Regions from separate parts of the Geothrix sp. genome, predicted to be linked through region 3. Evidence: riboswitches for the same ligand, from Rfam matches in the RefSeq annotation. Region 3 holds a riboswitch; each other region holds the start of a gene.
The links. Region 3 has a riboswitch for S-adenosylmethionine ahead of QOZ81_RS02315 (trans-sulfuration enzyme family protein). Riboswitches for the same ligand answer to the same signal wherever they lie in the genome.

Region 1 (4,632 bases), 1.1 Mb from region 3:
CGGACCTCCTCCCATGGCTGGAGTCGCACCTCGAGCCGCCCGGAGGCGCTCCGGAACCCTGGATCCTCTTCGCCCTCCTGGCGGGTTCGCACCGGCACCGCGAGAGCGAGCCCCGATTGCTGGAGCTCATCGCCAACCCCGACGTGGACATCCAGGCCTCGGCCCTGAAGGCCCTCGCGGCCCTGGCCGATCCCCTCACCTATGCCAGGGTGGAGCCCCTGGCCCAGCACGAGGCCTGGCCCGTCCGGGCCCAGGCTGCCAAGGCCCTCGGCCTGATCGGCGGTCCCGATGCCATCCCCGCCCTCATCGCCCTGACCAGCGATCCGATCTACGAGGTCCGGCGCAACGCCGCCCAGGGCATGGCCGACCTGGGCCATGCCGGAACGTCGGCGCTCACCTGGCTGGCGGAGGATCCCACGGCGGACCGCTTCGCCCGCGACATCGCGCGGGAGCGCCTGGAGTGGGCCGACGAGCGGGGGCACCAGTGAGCTTCCGCGGCTTCGTCACCGTCTTCATCGAGTGGGGCATCCTGGTCTACTTCCTGGCCCTCCACCTCACGCACCTGTCCCTGATCCTGCGGGCCTTCTTCTCCATCCGGAGCTACCTCGAGGAGGTGGAGACCGATCGGCTCGACACCGCCTTCGAGACCAGCCACTACAAGCCCATGACCCTCATCTGCCCCGCCTACAACGAGGAGGCGGGCGTGGTGCCCAGCGTGAACAGCCTCATCAGCCTCCGCTACCCGGAGTTCCAGGTGGTGGTGGTGAACGATGGCAGCAAGGACGCCACGCTGGAGAAACTCATCGAGGCCTTCCGGCTGAAGCCCAGCCATCGCGTGCTCCGCCAGCTCCTGCCCACCAAGGAGGTCCGCGGCATCTACGAGAGCGCCTACGTGCCCAACCTCGTGGTGGTGGACAAGGCCAACGGCGGCAAGGCCGACGCCCTGAACTGCGGCATCAACCTCGCCCGCTACCCGCTGGTGTGCTGCATGGACGGGGACAGCCTGCTGGAGAACGATTCGCTCCTCCGCATCGCCCGGCCCTTCATGGACCGCCCCAACCTGGTGGCCTCCGGCGGCGTCATCCGCCCCCTCAACGGGTGCCGGGTCACGGCCATGGGCATCCGCGGGATCCATCTCCCCGATTCCTGGCTGGCCCGCTTCCAGATCGTCGAGTACCTGCGGGCCTTCCTATTCGGCCGCGTGGGCCTCGCCTCCCTGGACACCATGTTCATCGTGAGCGGGGCCTTCGGCGTGTTCCGCAAGGAGCTGATCGTCCAGTCCGGCGGTTTCGAGACCGCCACCATCGGCGAGGACTTCGAGCTGGTGGTGCGCATGCACCGGTGCCTGCGCGAGTGGAAGCGGCCCTACCACATCACCCTCGTGCCCGACCCCGTCTGCTGGACCGAGGTGCCCGAGGACGCCAAGGTCCTGGGCCGGCAGCGGAACCGCTGGCAGCGGGGCCTGCTGGAGACGCTCTGGAAGCACCGGCGGATGTGGTTCAACCCGAAGTACGGGCGCGTGGGCCTCTTCTCCATGCCCTACTTCATCTTCTTCGAGGCGCTGGCGCCGGTCATCGAGGTCCTGGGCTACGTGGTGTTCGTGTGGTCCCTGTGGACCCACTCCATCAACAGCGCCTTCGCGATCCTCTTCATCTACGTGGCCCTCCTGCTGGGCGTGCTGAACTCCGTGGTGTCCGTGGTGCTCCAGGAGATCAGCGGCCACCGGTACCAGGGGCTCAAGGCCTGGTCCCTGCTGCTCTTCACCGCCGTGGTCGAGAACTTCGGCTACCGACAGATGACCGTGTGGTGGCGCCTGAAGGGCACCATCGACTGGTTCCGGGGCAAGGAGGGCTGGGGCCAGATGAAGCGCAAGGGCATCGGCCCCCAGCCGCCCGCGGCGCCACCCCCGGCTTGACGGCGGTCCTCTCCCCATTCATTCTTGACGCTCGATCTTTGGCAGTCCTAGAGCGCTATCCAGAAAGGTGGAGGGAAAGGCCCTGTGAAACCTTGGCAACCTGCGACAGCAAGGTGCCAACTCCTGCCCTCGGCGTGCCCGGGGGGAAGATACCGAACCGTCACAGACTGACCCGAACCGACCTGGATGCCGATCAAGCGACTGTCCCTTCCAGGCGCAGCCATGACCCATCCCACCTTCCAGCAGGCCCTCGACGCGGGCGAGTGCTTCCTCTTCGACGGAAGCACCGCCACGGCCCTGCATGACCGCGGGATCACCCTGCAGCGCAGCTTCGAGGAGTGCAACCTCAAGTCACCGGACCTGCTGCTGGCCATCCATGGCGAATTCCTCGCCGCCGGTGCCCAGGTGCTCACCACCAACACCTGGGGGGCGGGTCGGCTGAAGCTCGCGGCCCGGGGCCTCGATGGCGAGCTCGACGCCATCAACCGCCAGGGTGTGGACCTGGCCAAGAGGGCCATCGCCCAGCAGGGCGCCCGGGCCTGGGTGGCCGGCTGCATCGGCCCCCTGGGCGTGCGCATCGAGCCCTGGGGACCCACCTCCTTCGACGAGGCCCGGGCCCTCTTCCGCGAACAGGCCACCCCCCTCATCGAAGCCGGCGCCGATCTCATCGTCCTGGAGGGCTTCGAGGACCTGAACGAGATCCACCAGGCCATCCTTGCGGTGCAGGAGGCGGGCCAGCTGCCCATTGCCGCGCTCATGACCACCAACGAGGACGGCCAGGCCCTCTTCGGCGCCGAGCCGGACTGGTTCATCAAGCAGTTGGATACCTGGGGCGCCGACATGGTGGGCCTCATCGGCGGCAACGGTCCGGCGCCGCACCTCCGCCTGCTGGAAAAGCTGAAGGCCGTCACGGCCAAGCCCATCGTCCTCCAGCCCAACCCGGGCCTGCCCAACATGGTGGATGGCCGCCTGATCTATGGCGCCAGCCCCGAGTACCTGGGCGGCTTCGCCGGGCGCGCCCTGGCGGCGGGTGCCCGCGCCGTGGGTGGCTGCAGCGGCACCACGCCGGCCCACATCCGGGCCATGCGCGGCGCCTTCCGGCAGGAGCGCGCCTTCGTGCAGGGCGGTGGTGGCTTCGAGCTGAAGCCCCACGAGCAGCCCCAGCCCGAGGTGCCCTTCGCCTTCCGCAGCCGCTTCAGCCTGAAGCTGGCCCAGAACGAGTTCATCCACACCGTGGAGCTGGTGCCACCCAAGGGCATGGAGTACGACAAGCTCGTGGCCAAGACCCGCCAGTGCCGGGCCCTGGGCGTGGACGCCATCAACGTGCCGGACGGCCCCCGCGCCATGGCCCGCATGTCGGCCCTGGCCACGGCACTGATCATCGAGCAGCAGGTGGGCCTGGAGACCATCCTCCACTACGCCTGCCGGGACCGGAACCTGCTGGGCATGCAGAGCGACCTGCTGGGAGCGGCAGGCCTGGGCCTGCGCAACATCCTGGCAGTCACCGGCGATCCCCCGAAGCTGGGCCCCTATCCCCAGGCCACCGCGGTCTTCGACGTGGACGCCATCGGCCTGGTGAACATGCTGAAGCGCCTCAACACCGGTCTCGACCTGGGCGGCGCCAGCATCGGCAAGCCGACGTCCTTCAGCGTGGGCGTGGGCGCCAACCCCGTGGCCGCGGACCTGGAGCGGGAGAAGACGCGCTTCCGCTACAAGGTGGAGGCCGGTGCCCAGTGGGCCATCACGCAACCCGTCTTCGACGCCGAAAGCCTGTTCCGCTTCCTCGACTTCACGGAAGCCCTCGACGGCAAGGGCGGCCTGCCCATCATCGCGGGCATCTGGCCCCTCAAGAGCCTGCGCAACGCCGAGTTCATGGCCAACGAGGTGCCCGGTGCCTATGTGCCGCCGACCGTGCTCACGCGCATGGCGAAATGGTCCACCGCCGAGGATCAGATCAAGGAGGGCCTCGCCATCGCCCAGGAGGTCATCGACGCCATCCGCCCCCGCATCCGTGGCCTGCAGCTCTCCGCCCCCTTCGGCCAGGTGGAGCTGGTGGCGCCCCTGCTGCCCAAGCCGGAGGCCCCGTGGTGAAGGTCCACTTCCGCCTGGAGGACCTGCTGGTGGAAGCACCGGCGGGCACGTCCCTGCAGCGCATCGCCGATGCCGCAAGCGCGGACATCACCTTTGGTTGCCGCACGGGCTCCTGCGGCACCTGCCGCGTGCGCGTGATGGAAGGGCTATCTCATTGCAGTGAAATGGGACCCGAAGAACGAGATTTCCTGGGTGGCCTGAACGCGCCCCCCGATCAGCGCCTGGCCTGCCAGGTCACCGTTCTGGGCGATGTCGCTATCGATTACCTGGGGCTTTAAAGATGAAACCGCAGATGACGCAGATGGCGCAGATAAATGAACGGGAACAACGCCCGGTTTCTCATCTGCGCACATCTGCGCCATCTGCGGTTAAAAACAAGGTTTTCCCATGACGAATCTCAACGCCCTCCTCCGCGACAAGGTGCTGCTGCTGGACGGCGGCATGGGGACGCAGATCTTCGCTCGGAAGCCCACGGTAGAGGACTACGGCAGCGCGGCCCTGGAAGGCTGCGTAGACCTGCTGACGGAGCGGCGCCCCCAGTGGATCCACGAGATCCACGAGAGCTACTTCAACGCCGGTGCCGACGCCGTGGAGACCAACACCTTCGGAGCCAATCCCCTGGTGCT
Region 2 (4,632 bases), 1.1 Mb from region 3:
TCACCGCGCCGACCTGCCCGTGCTGGAACGGCTCCACCGCGGCATTCTGGACGGCGAGAAGCAGGCCATCCTCGCCGATGTGGATGAGGCCCTGAAGGATCACGATCCCCTGAAGCTCATCAACGAAACCCTGTTGGCGGCCATGAAGGTCGTGGGCGAGCGCTTCGGCGCCGGCGAGATGCAGCTGCCCTTCGTGCTGGAGAGCGCCGAGGCCATGAAGGCCGCCATCAGGCGCATCGAGCCGCACCTGCCCCGCGAATCCAACTACCAGAAGGGCCGCATCCTGCTGGCCACCGTGAAGGGCGACGTCCACGACATCGGCAAGAACCTGGTGGACATCATCCTCAGCAACAACGGCTTCGAGGTGAAGAACCTCGGCATCAAGCAGCCCATCGAGGCCATCCTCAAGGAGCTGGAGGCCTGGCCCGCCGAGGCCATTGGCCTCTCGGGCCTGCTGGTGAAGTCCACGGTGATCATGAAGGAGAACCTGCACTTCATGGAGGAGCTGGGACTCAAGGTACCCGTGATCCTCGGCGGCGCGGCCCTCACCCGCGACTACGTGGAGGGTGACTGCCGCCGGGTCTACGCGGGTTCCGTGTACTATGCCGAGGACGCCTTCGAGGGGCTTCGGCACATGCAGGCGCTGGTGTCGGGCGATGCCAGCACGCCAGCACCCGCGCCCGCCGCGTCCGCGGCGGGCGCGATCAAAGTGCTTCACCGGGGCACGGCTTCGGTGCCTCTGACGGAGCAGGGCCAGAGCAGTTGGGTGCGCCACGAGGCCGCACCGCCGACGCCGCCGTTCTGGGGCGTGCGCGAGCTGGCGGATACGCCAGTGGACCTCTTCGAGCACCTGGACGAGTTCGCCCTGATCCGCAACCGCTGGGGCTTCAGCCAGGGCAGCCAGGGTGACGAGGCCTTCGCGGCGGTGCTGCGCGACAAGGCCGCGCCCCAGCTGATGCACTGGAAGGAACGGCTGGCAGCCGATCCGTTCTTCCAGCCGAAGGCCCGCTACGGCTACTTCCCCGTACGGGCCGAGGGTGATTCCCTCCGGGTGTTCGATCCCGCGGATCCCGCACGGACTCTGGCACGACTCAGCTTCCCCCGCCAGGCCACAGGCCGGCGGCTCTGTATATCGGACTTCTTCTCCGCCGGGCACACGGATGTGCTGGCCCTCCAGCTCGTCACCCTGGGCCAAGCCGCCGCCGACCACGCCGCGAAGCTCTATCGCGAGGACGGCTACGCGGACTACTTCGCCTTCCACGGCCTCGCCACGGAGCTCACCGAGGCCTACGCGGAGCGCCTCCATGCCCGCATCCGCAAGGAGCTGGGCATCGCCGCGAAGGACCTGCCCGGCCGCGCCCTCTTCGCCCAGGGCTACCAGGGCTCGCGCTATTCCTACGGCTATCCCGCCTGCCCGGACCTGGAGGGCAACGGCCCCATCCTGGACCTGCTGGGCGGCGCCCAAATCGGCGTGACCCTCAGCGACAGCCACCAGATGGACCCCGAATACACCACCAGCGCCCTGGTGGCCTGGCATCCCCAGGCGCGGTACTTCTCGGTCTGAGGCCAATAGGCATCCTGCGGATCTTGTAAGGGCCAGCTCTGGCGCGCCTTCGGCGACTTGTCTGTCGCGACAAAAAGCTTATGGTGAAGGGGAATTTCGTCGATAGGCTTCCTATGGTTGGCACGGATGCCATCGACTCGTCGCCTGGGAGGCCATCATGAGTTCCATTCAAGGTCTTGGCCCATCGAGCGCTGCGGCGATCATCCCGAAACCCCAGGCGGTGGCGCCCAAGCCCGAAGCCCGCGAGACGGCGCAGGACGAGCGCGCCGAGGCCGCCCGTGGCGCCCAGGAGGCCAATGAGGCCCCCAGCACGAACCCCCAGGTGGGCAGCCGCCTTTCTGTGACCGCCTGAAGAAAATCCCTCTCGGGGCAGGTTGAAACCACGACCTCGAAGCGTTACCTTTGGGGATCGGCCCTTCGGGGTCGTTTCCATCGAGATCCTTGTCAGTTCCATAGCGAGTTATCCAGAAAGGTGGAGGGACGGGCCCTGTGAAACCTTGGCAACCTGCGAAAGCAAGGTGCCAATTCCTGCCGTGAGCAATCACGGAGAGATGTCGAGCTGTGTCGAACTGACGACGGCGACAAAGGGGCCCGAGCGATCGGGCCCCTTTGTCATGTTTGCTTTTCCTGGACTTGCTTGGACGACAGGGCCTCGGCCTTCTCACCTTTCTTTTCAGGAGCCGCCATGAGCGCCGCGCAACCCAACTTCGAAACCATCGCCCTCCACGGCGGCCAGGTCGCGGACAGCGACACCAAGAGCCGGGCGGTGCCCATCTACCAGACCACGAGCTACGTGTTCGACTCCGCCGAGCATGGCGCCGCGCTCTTCAACCTGTCGGTGCCCGGCAACATCTACACCCGCATCATGAACCCCACCCAGGCCGTTCTGGAGACGCGCGTGGCCCAGCTGGAGGGTGGCATTGCCGGCCTGGCCGTGGCCTCGGGCCAGGCGGCCATCACCCTGACCTTCAACACGCTGCTCCGCAACGGCGACCACATCGTGGCGGGCGACAACCTCTATGGCGGAACCTACAACCTGCTGCACCACACCCTGCCCCGCACGGGCATCGACACCACGTTCGTGGACTCGAAGAACCCCGAAGCCTTCCGGGCCGCCATCAAACCCCAGACCCGCGCCATCTACATCGAGGCCCTGGGCAATCCCAAGCTGGACGTGCCGGAGTTCGAGGCCATCGCTGTCATCGCCAAGGCCGCGGGCATCCCCCTCATCGTGGACAACACGCTGCCCAGCCCCTACCTCCTGAACCCGCTGGCGCTGGGCGCCAACATCGTGGTGCACAGCGCGACGAAGTTCCTGGGCGGCCACGGCACCTCGGTGGCGGGCGTCATCGTGGACGGCGGCACTTTCGACTGGAAGAACGGCAAGTTCCCCGAGTTCACGGAGCCCTTCGCCGCCTACCACGGCGCCGTGCTGGCGGACCTGGCCGGGCCCGCCGCCTTCATCACCAAGGCCCGCATCGAGGGCCTGCGCGACACCGGCGCCGCCATCAGTCCCTTCAACGCCTTCCTCATCCTGCAGGGCATCGAGACCCTGCACCTGCGCCTGCAGCGCCACGGCGAGAACGCCCTGGCCATCGCCCAGTGGCTGGAGAAGCACCCCAAGGTGGCCTGGGTGAACTACCCCGGGCTGGCGACCAACGCGAACCATGCTGCGGCGGCCCGCTACTTCCGCAAGGGTGCGGGCTTCGGCGGCATCCTCACCTTCGGCGTGAAGGGCGGACTGGAGGCCGGCAAGGCCGTCATCAACGGCGTCCAGCTCTTCTCGCGCCTGGCCAACGTGGGCGACGCCAAGAGCCTCATCATCCACCCCGCCAGCACCACCCACCAGCAGCTGTCCTCGGCCGAACGGGAGGCCACGGGCGTCACCGAGGATCTCATCCGCCTCTCCGTGGGCCTGGAGAACATCTCGGATCTCATCGAGGACCTCGAAGCCGCACTGCAGAAGGCCTGATCCCATGCCCGTCAAGATCCCAGCCTCCCTGCCGGCCCGCGACGTGCTCGAGGCGGAGAACGTGTTCCTCATCGAGGAATCCCGCGCACTCCACCAGGACATCCGCCCCCTGCGCATCGCCATCCTCAACCTGATGCCCACCAAGGTGGCCACGGAGACTCAGCTGCTCCGCCTGCTGGGTAACACGCCCCTGCAGGTGGAGGTGACGCTCCTGCACATGGCCTCCCACGCGTCGAAGAACACCTCCGCCGAGCACCTGCTGGAGCACTACGTGTCCTTCGAGGAGGTGCGCCACCAGACCTTCGACGGCCTCATCGTCACGGGCGCGCCGGTGGAGACGCTGCCTTTCGAGGAGGTGGACTACTGGCCGGAGCTCACGCAGATCCTGGACTGGGCGAGAACGAACGTCTTCTCCTGCCTCTTCATCTGCTGGGGCGCCCAGGCCGCCCTGCACCGCTACTACGGCATCCCCAAACATCCCCTGCCGGAGAAGATGTTCGGGGTCTTCCCCCACCATCTGCGGGTGGCCAACGAGCGGCTCGTGCAGGGCTTCGACGATGTGTTCTACGCGCCTCACTCGCGCCACACGGAGACCCGCCGGGCGGACATCCAGGCGGAGCCGCGTCTGGTGCTCCTGGCGGAGTCGGACGAGGCCGGGGTGTACCTGGTGCAGTCCGCGGACCGGCGGCTGGCCTTCGTCACGGGGCACTCGGAGTATGACCCCTGCACCCTGCAGGGCGAGTACGCCCGCGACCTCGGCAAGGGCCTGCCCATCGGCATCCCGCAGAACTACTTCCCGGAGGACGACCCCACCCGGCCACCCCAGGTCCGCTGGCGCGGGCACTCGAACCTGCTCTTCTCCAACTGGCTGAACTACTTCGTCTATCAGGAGACGCCCTTCGACCTGGGGCTTTCCGCGGTGGAAGGGGGGAAGGCATGAGCCTGAAAGTCCTCAAGTTCGGCGGCAGCTCCGTGGGCAGCGCCGAGGCCCTGCGCCGAGCCGCCGGCATCGTCCGCGACGAGTTGCCTGCCGGGGGCCTGGTGGTGGTGTCCGCCCTGCGGGGCACCACGGACCAGATCCTCGATGCCTGCGCGG
Region 3 (4,632 bases):
CCGGCGACGCCGATCACAGGTCCCCGAGCCCTGCGCTTGAAACCCAGCCCCCATCCGGTAGAATGATCATTCGACCTTTTTCCGGAGTAGCTCAGGGGTCAGAGCGGGTGACTGTTAATCACTAGGTCGGGGGTTCAAATCCCTCCTCCGGAGCCAGCAACACCCGCCCCGCGTCAGCGGGGCGGTCCATTTCAGAGGAGACGACCGGATGAGATCAGCCCTTTGCGTGGCGATTCTTGCAATCGCCCTCCCCCTGGCCGGCGCGGACACCGCGAAGCCCTCGGCCCCCGCCCAGTCAGCCAAGGCGAAGGCGGCCACGCCCGACAAGACGAAAGGACCCGCCATGATCACCACCGATTCCGGCCTGAAGTATGTCGACACCGTGGTGGGCACGGGCGCCTCGCCGGCTCGCGGCCAGCAGTGCCTGGTCCACTACACCGGCTGGCTCAACGACGGCCGGAACGGTCGCGGCAAGAAGTTCGACAGCTCCGTGGACCGTGGGCAGCCCCTGGCCATTCCCATCGGCGTGGGTCGGGTCATCAAGGGCTGGGACGAGGGTGTCATCAGCATGAAGGTGGGCGGCAAGCGCACCCTCTACATTCCCTCCTACCTGGGCTACGGCCCCCGGGGCGCGGGCGGGGACATCCCCCCCAACGCCGACCTGATCTTCGACGTGGAGCTGGTCAGCGTTCAGTAGCCCTCAGGAGAAGGTCAGCGCGTACGCCAGGTCGGCCTGCAGATCCCGGACGTCCTCGAGCCCGATGGAGAGCCGGATGAGGTCATCGCTGATGCCCGCCCGCCGGCGGGCCTCGGGCGTCATGGAGGCGTGGGTCATGGAGGCGGGGTGGGCCACCAGCGACTCCACGCCGCCCAGGCTCTCGGCCAGCGTGAACCAGCGGAAGCGCCGCAGCACGTAGTTCAGGCGCTCGTTGCCGCCCTCCTTCAGCTCGAAGCTGAGCATGGCGCCGAAGCCGCGTTGCTGGCGTTTCGCCAGCTCATGCTGCGGGTGGCCGGGCAGGCCCGGGTAGTGGACCTTGCCCACGGCGGGATGGGCCGCGAGGAACTCCGCCAGTACCTGGGCGGTGGCCTCGTGCTGGCGCATGCGCAGGGGCAGGGTCTTCAGGCCGCGCAGCACCAGGAAGCAGTCGTGCGGCGCCTGCGAGGTGCCCAGCAGGTTGTTCACGCTCTGGATCTGCTGGGTGAGGGCGAGCCGGCCGGGGGCTGAGACGACGATGCCGCCCACCACGTCGCTGTGGCCGTTGAGGTACTTCGTGGTGGAGTGGATGACCAGGTCGGCGCCCAGGTCGAAGGGCCGCTGCAGGTAGGGGGACAGGAACGTGTTGTCCACGGCCACGAGGCAGTTCGGCTGGCGATGGCCGATGGCAGCCACGGCGGCGATGTCCGTGAGGCGGAGCAGGGGGTTCGACGGCGTCTCGATCCAGATCATGCGGGTGTTGGGCTGGATGGCGGCCTTCACGGCCTCGAGGTCCGCCAGGTCCAGGTAGGTGACCTCCAGGCCATAGGCCTTCTTGGCGTGCTCCAGCAGGCGGAAGGTGCCCCCGTAGCAGTCCACGGTGCTGATGAGGTGGCTGCCGTGCTCAAACAGGTTCAGGGCCACCAGGATGGCGCTCATGCCGGTGCTGGTGCAGGTGGCGCCGTGGCCGCCCTCCAGCAGGGCGATGGCCTCCTCCAGGACCGCGCGGGTGGGGTTGCCGCTGCGGGTGTAGTCGTAGCCCGCGTTGGTGCAGATGTCCTTGAAGGCGAAGGTGGACGAGAGGTACAGGGGCGGCATCACGGCACCATAGGCGGGATCCGGCTGCACGCCGCCATGGACGCACTGCGTGGCCACACCCGCGTCGGGCACGAGGCCCGGCCGGTGGATCCAGCCCGCATTGCCCTCCCGCCCGGGGGGCTGGATGGTGAAGTGGTAGGCCGGGTTGCCGGGCACGTTGGTATCGAGGAACTGCTCGCTCACAAGAACCTCCAGGGAAGGAGGATCCTCATCGTTTCATCGCGATCCAAAACGCAAAGGGGCCCGATTGCTCGGGCCCCTTCGCATGTCAGCTTCCGACACGTCAGCATCTCTCCGCGAGGACTCGCGGCAGGAATTGGCACCTTGCTTTCGCAGGTTGCCAAGGTTTCACAGGGCCCGTCCCTCCACCTTTCTGGATATCACGTGATGAAACTGACAAAGATCCTGTGGAACGACAGTATCCGACAGGGCCATTGAATCGCCAAGAAAATTCAATGAAGCACGAGAGCCAGAATTCCCGGTCCCCTCTCAGGCCTTCCAGTCACCGTGCAGCTGCCCCTCGAAGACGGGCTGCACGGGGCCGGACATGAGGATGTGGCCCTCGGGTGCGAACTCGATGTCGAGGGTGCCGCCGGGCATCTGGACCGTGACGCGATCCTCCACCAGGTTCAGGCGCCGGCAGGCGGCGGCGGCGGCGCAGCTGCTGCCCGAGGCGGGCGTGTAGCCGGCGCCCCGCTCCCAGATCTCGATGCGGATGCGCCTGCGGTCGACCACCTCCACCAGCAGGACGTTCACCCGCTCGGGGAACTCCGGGTGTCGCTCGATCCTGGGCCCCAGGCGGCAGGCATTGGCCTGGGAGACCTCGCCCGGGAAGACCACGCAGTGGGGGTTGCCCAGGCTGAGGGCCGTGATGGTGACTGGGCCCGTGGGGAGGAAGAGCGGGGTTTCCAGGACTTCGAGCTGGGAGGAGATGCCCGTGAACGGAATGTCGCCCGCCTTGAAGCTGGGTACGCCCATATCCACCTGGACGAGGCTGCCATCCGGCGCCAGGAAGCGCGCAGCGGAGAGGCCACCCAGGGTGTGGATCTGGCACTCGGTGCCATGCGCGTGGCCCGCCTCGAACAGGTAGCGGGCGAAGATGCGGAGGCCGTCGCCGCTGGTCTCCGCCTCACTGCCGTCCGGGTTGAAGATGCGCAGCCCGAAGGCGCCCGGATGCTCCGGCACCTCCAGCGGACCCAGCAGGAGCCCATCGGAGCCGATGCCCAGCCGGCGATCGCAGAGCGCCTGGATGAGCGGGGGCGCCGGCTCGAAGGCGGTCCGGGTCGGATCCACCACGAGGTAGTCGTTTCCGAGCACGTGGAATTTGGAGAAGCGGAGCGTGTTCGACATGGTCAGGGGCGGCTCACAGGGTGATGCGGGTTCCGAGCACCTGGAGGAACTGGGCGAGCCAGGCCGGGTGCGCGGGCCAGGCGGGGGCGGTGACCAGGTTCCCGTCGGTGACGGCGCCGTCGATGGCGATCTCGGCATACTTCCCCTTGGCCACCTCCACCTCGGCCCGGCAGGCGGGATAGGCGGAGCAGGTGCGCCCCTCCAGCACGCCGGCTGCGGCCAGCAGCTGGGCGCCATGGCAGATGGCCGCCACCGGCTTCTTGGCCGTGAAGAAGTGCCGCACGAGGTCCAGCACCTTCGGGTTGAGCCGCAGGTACTCGGGAGCCCGGCCGCCGGGGATCACCAGGGCGTCATAGGCTTCAGGCTTCACATCCGCGAAGCTGGTGTTGAGGGTGAACCGGTGGCCCGGTTTCTCCGAGTAGGTCTGGTGACCCTCGAAGTCGTGGATGGCCGTGGCCACGGAGTCGCCGGCCTTCTTGTCGGGGCAGACTGCATGCACGGTGTGCCCCACGGCCAGCAGGGCCTGGAAGGGCACCATGATCTCGTAGTCCTCGCCGAAGTCACCGACGAGCATGAGGATCTTCTTCGCGGCCATGGGAGTCTCCTTGGGGTGGTGGAACCGCCCCGATGATACGCGTATCCAGGGCTGAGCAGGGCCCGATCGGGCAAGTCCGGGACCCCCGGACCTGCGGGCCGGGACCGGGTCAGGCCTGGAGGTAGACTTCGGCGCCCTTCTGCACGAAGGTCTCCGCCATCTCCTCCATGCCCTTCTGCAGGGCCTCCTCCTCGTTGTAGCCATGGCTCTCGGCGTACTGCCGCACATCGTCCGAGATCTTCATGGAGCAGAAGTGGGGGCCGCACATGGAGCAGAAGTGGGCGGACTTGGCGCCCTCCGCAGGCAGCGTCTCGTCGTGGAATTCCCGGGCCGTGTCGGGATCCAGGGCCAGGTTGAACTGGTCCTCCCAGCGGAACTCGAAGCGGGCCTTGCTCATGGCATCGTCCCAGATACGGGCGCCGGGGTGGCCCTTGGCGAGGTCCGCGGCATGGGCGGCGATCTTGTAGGCGATGACGCCGTCCTTCACGTCCTTCTTGTTGGGCAGGCCCAGGTGCTCCTTGGGCGTCACGTAGCAGAGCATGGCGCAGCCGTACCAGCCGATCATGGCGGCGCCGATGGCCGAGGTGATGTGGTCGTAGCCCGGCGCGATGTCCGTGGTGAGGGGGCCCAGGGTGTAGAAGGGGGCCTCATCGCAGACTTCCAGTTGCTTGGTCATGTTCTCCTGGATGAGGTGCATGGGCACGTGGCCGGGGCCCTCGATCATCACCTGCACGTCGTGCTTCCAGGCGATCTTGGTGAGCTCGCCGAGGGTCTCCAGTTCGCCGAACTGGGCCTCGTCGTTGGCGTCGGCGGTGCTGCCGGGGCGGAGTCCGTCGCCCAGGGAGAAGGCCACGTCGTAGGCCTTCATGATCTCGCAGATGTCCTCGAAGTGCGT

Region 1: another riboswitch for S-adenosylmethionine. It lies ahead of QOZ81_RS14055 (bifunctional homocysteine S-methyltransferase/methylenetetrahydrofolate reductase); the one in region 3 lies ahead of QOZ81_RS02315 (trans-sulfuration enzyme family protein).
Region 2: another riboswitch for S-adenosylmethionine. It lies ahead of QOZ81_RS14075 (O-acetylhomoserine aminocarboxypropyltransferase/cysteine synthase family protein); the one in region 3 lies ahead of QOZ81_RS02315 (trans-sulfuration enzyme family protein).

The regions. Positions count from the first base shown of each region.
Region 1 is NZ_CP126625.1:3,151,782-3,156,413, forward strand. It holds gene QOZ81_RS14045 (HEAT repeat domain-containing protein) at 1-488, shown strand, start outside; gene QOZ81_RS14050 (glycosyltransferase family 2 protein) at 485-1,915, shown strand; SAM riboswitch class I at 1,968-2,071, shown strand; gene QOZ81_RS14055 (bifunctional homocysteine S-methyltransferase/methylenetetrahydrofolate reductase) at 2,138-4,006, shown strand; gene QOZ81_RS14060 (2Fe-2S iron-sulfur cluster-binding protein) at 4,000-4,284, shown strand; gene metH (methionine synthase) at 4,394-4,632, shown strand, end outside.
Region 2 is NZ_CP126625.1:3,158,034-3,162,665, forward strand. It holds gene metH (methionine synthase) at 1-1,564, shown strand, start outside; gene QOZ81_RS14070 (hypothetical protein) at 1,722-1,916, shown strand; SAM riboswitch class I at 2,022-2,122, shown strand; gene QOZ81_RS14075 (O-acetylhomoserine aminocarboxypropyltransferase/cysteine synthase family protein) at 2,250-3,536, shown strand; gene metA (homoserine O-acetyltransferase MetA) at 3,541-4,476, shown strand; gene QOZ81_RS14085 (aspartate kinase) at 4,473-4,632, shown strand, end outside.
Region 3 is NZ_CP126625.1:530,069-534,700, forward strand. It holds tRNA gene QOZ81_RS02305 (tRNA-Asn) at 81-156, shown strand; gene QOZ81_RS02310 (FKBP-type peptidyl-prolyl cis-trans isomerase) at 209-697, shown strand; gene QOZ81_RS02315 (trans-sulfuration enzyme family protein) at 701-1,975, opposite strand; SAM riboswitch class I at 2,076-2,176, opposite strand; gene dapF (diaminopimelate epimerase) at 2,282-3,142, opposite strand; gene QOZ81_RS02325 (DJ-1/PfpI family protein) at 3,156-3,737, opposite strand; gene thiC (phosphomethylpyrimidine synthase ThiC) at 3,847-4,632, opposite strand, start outside.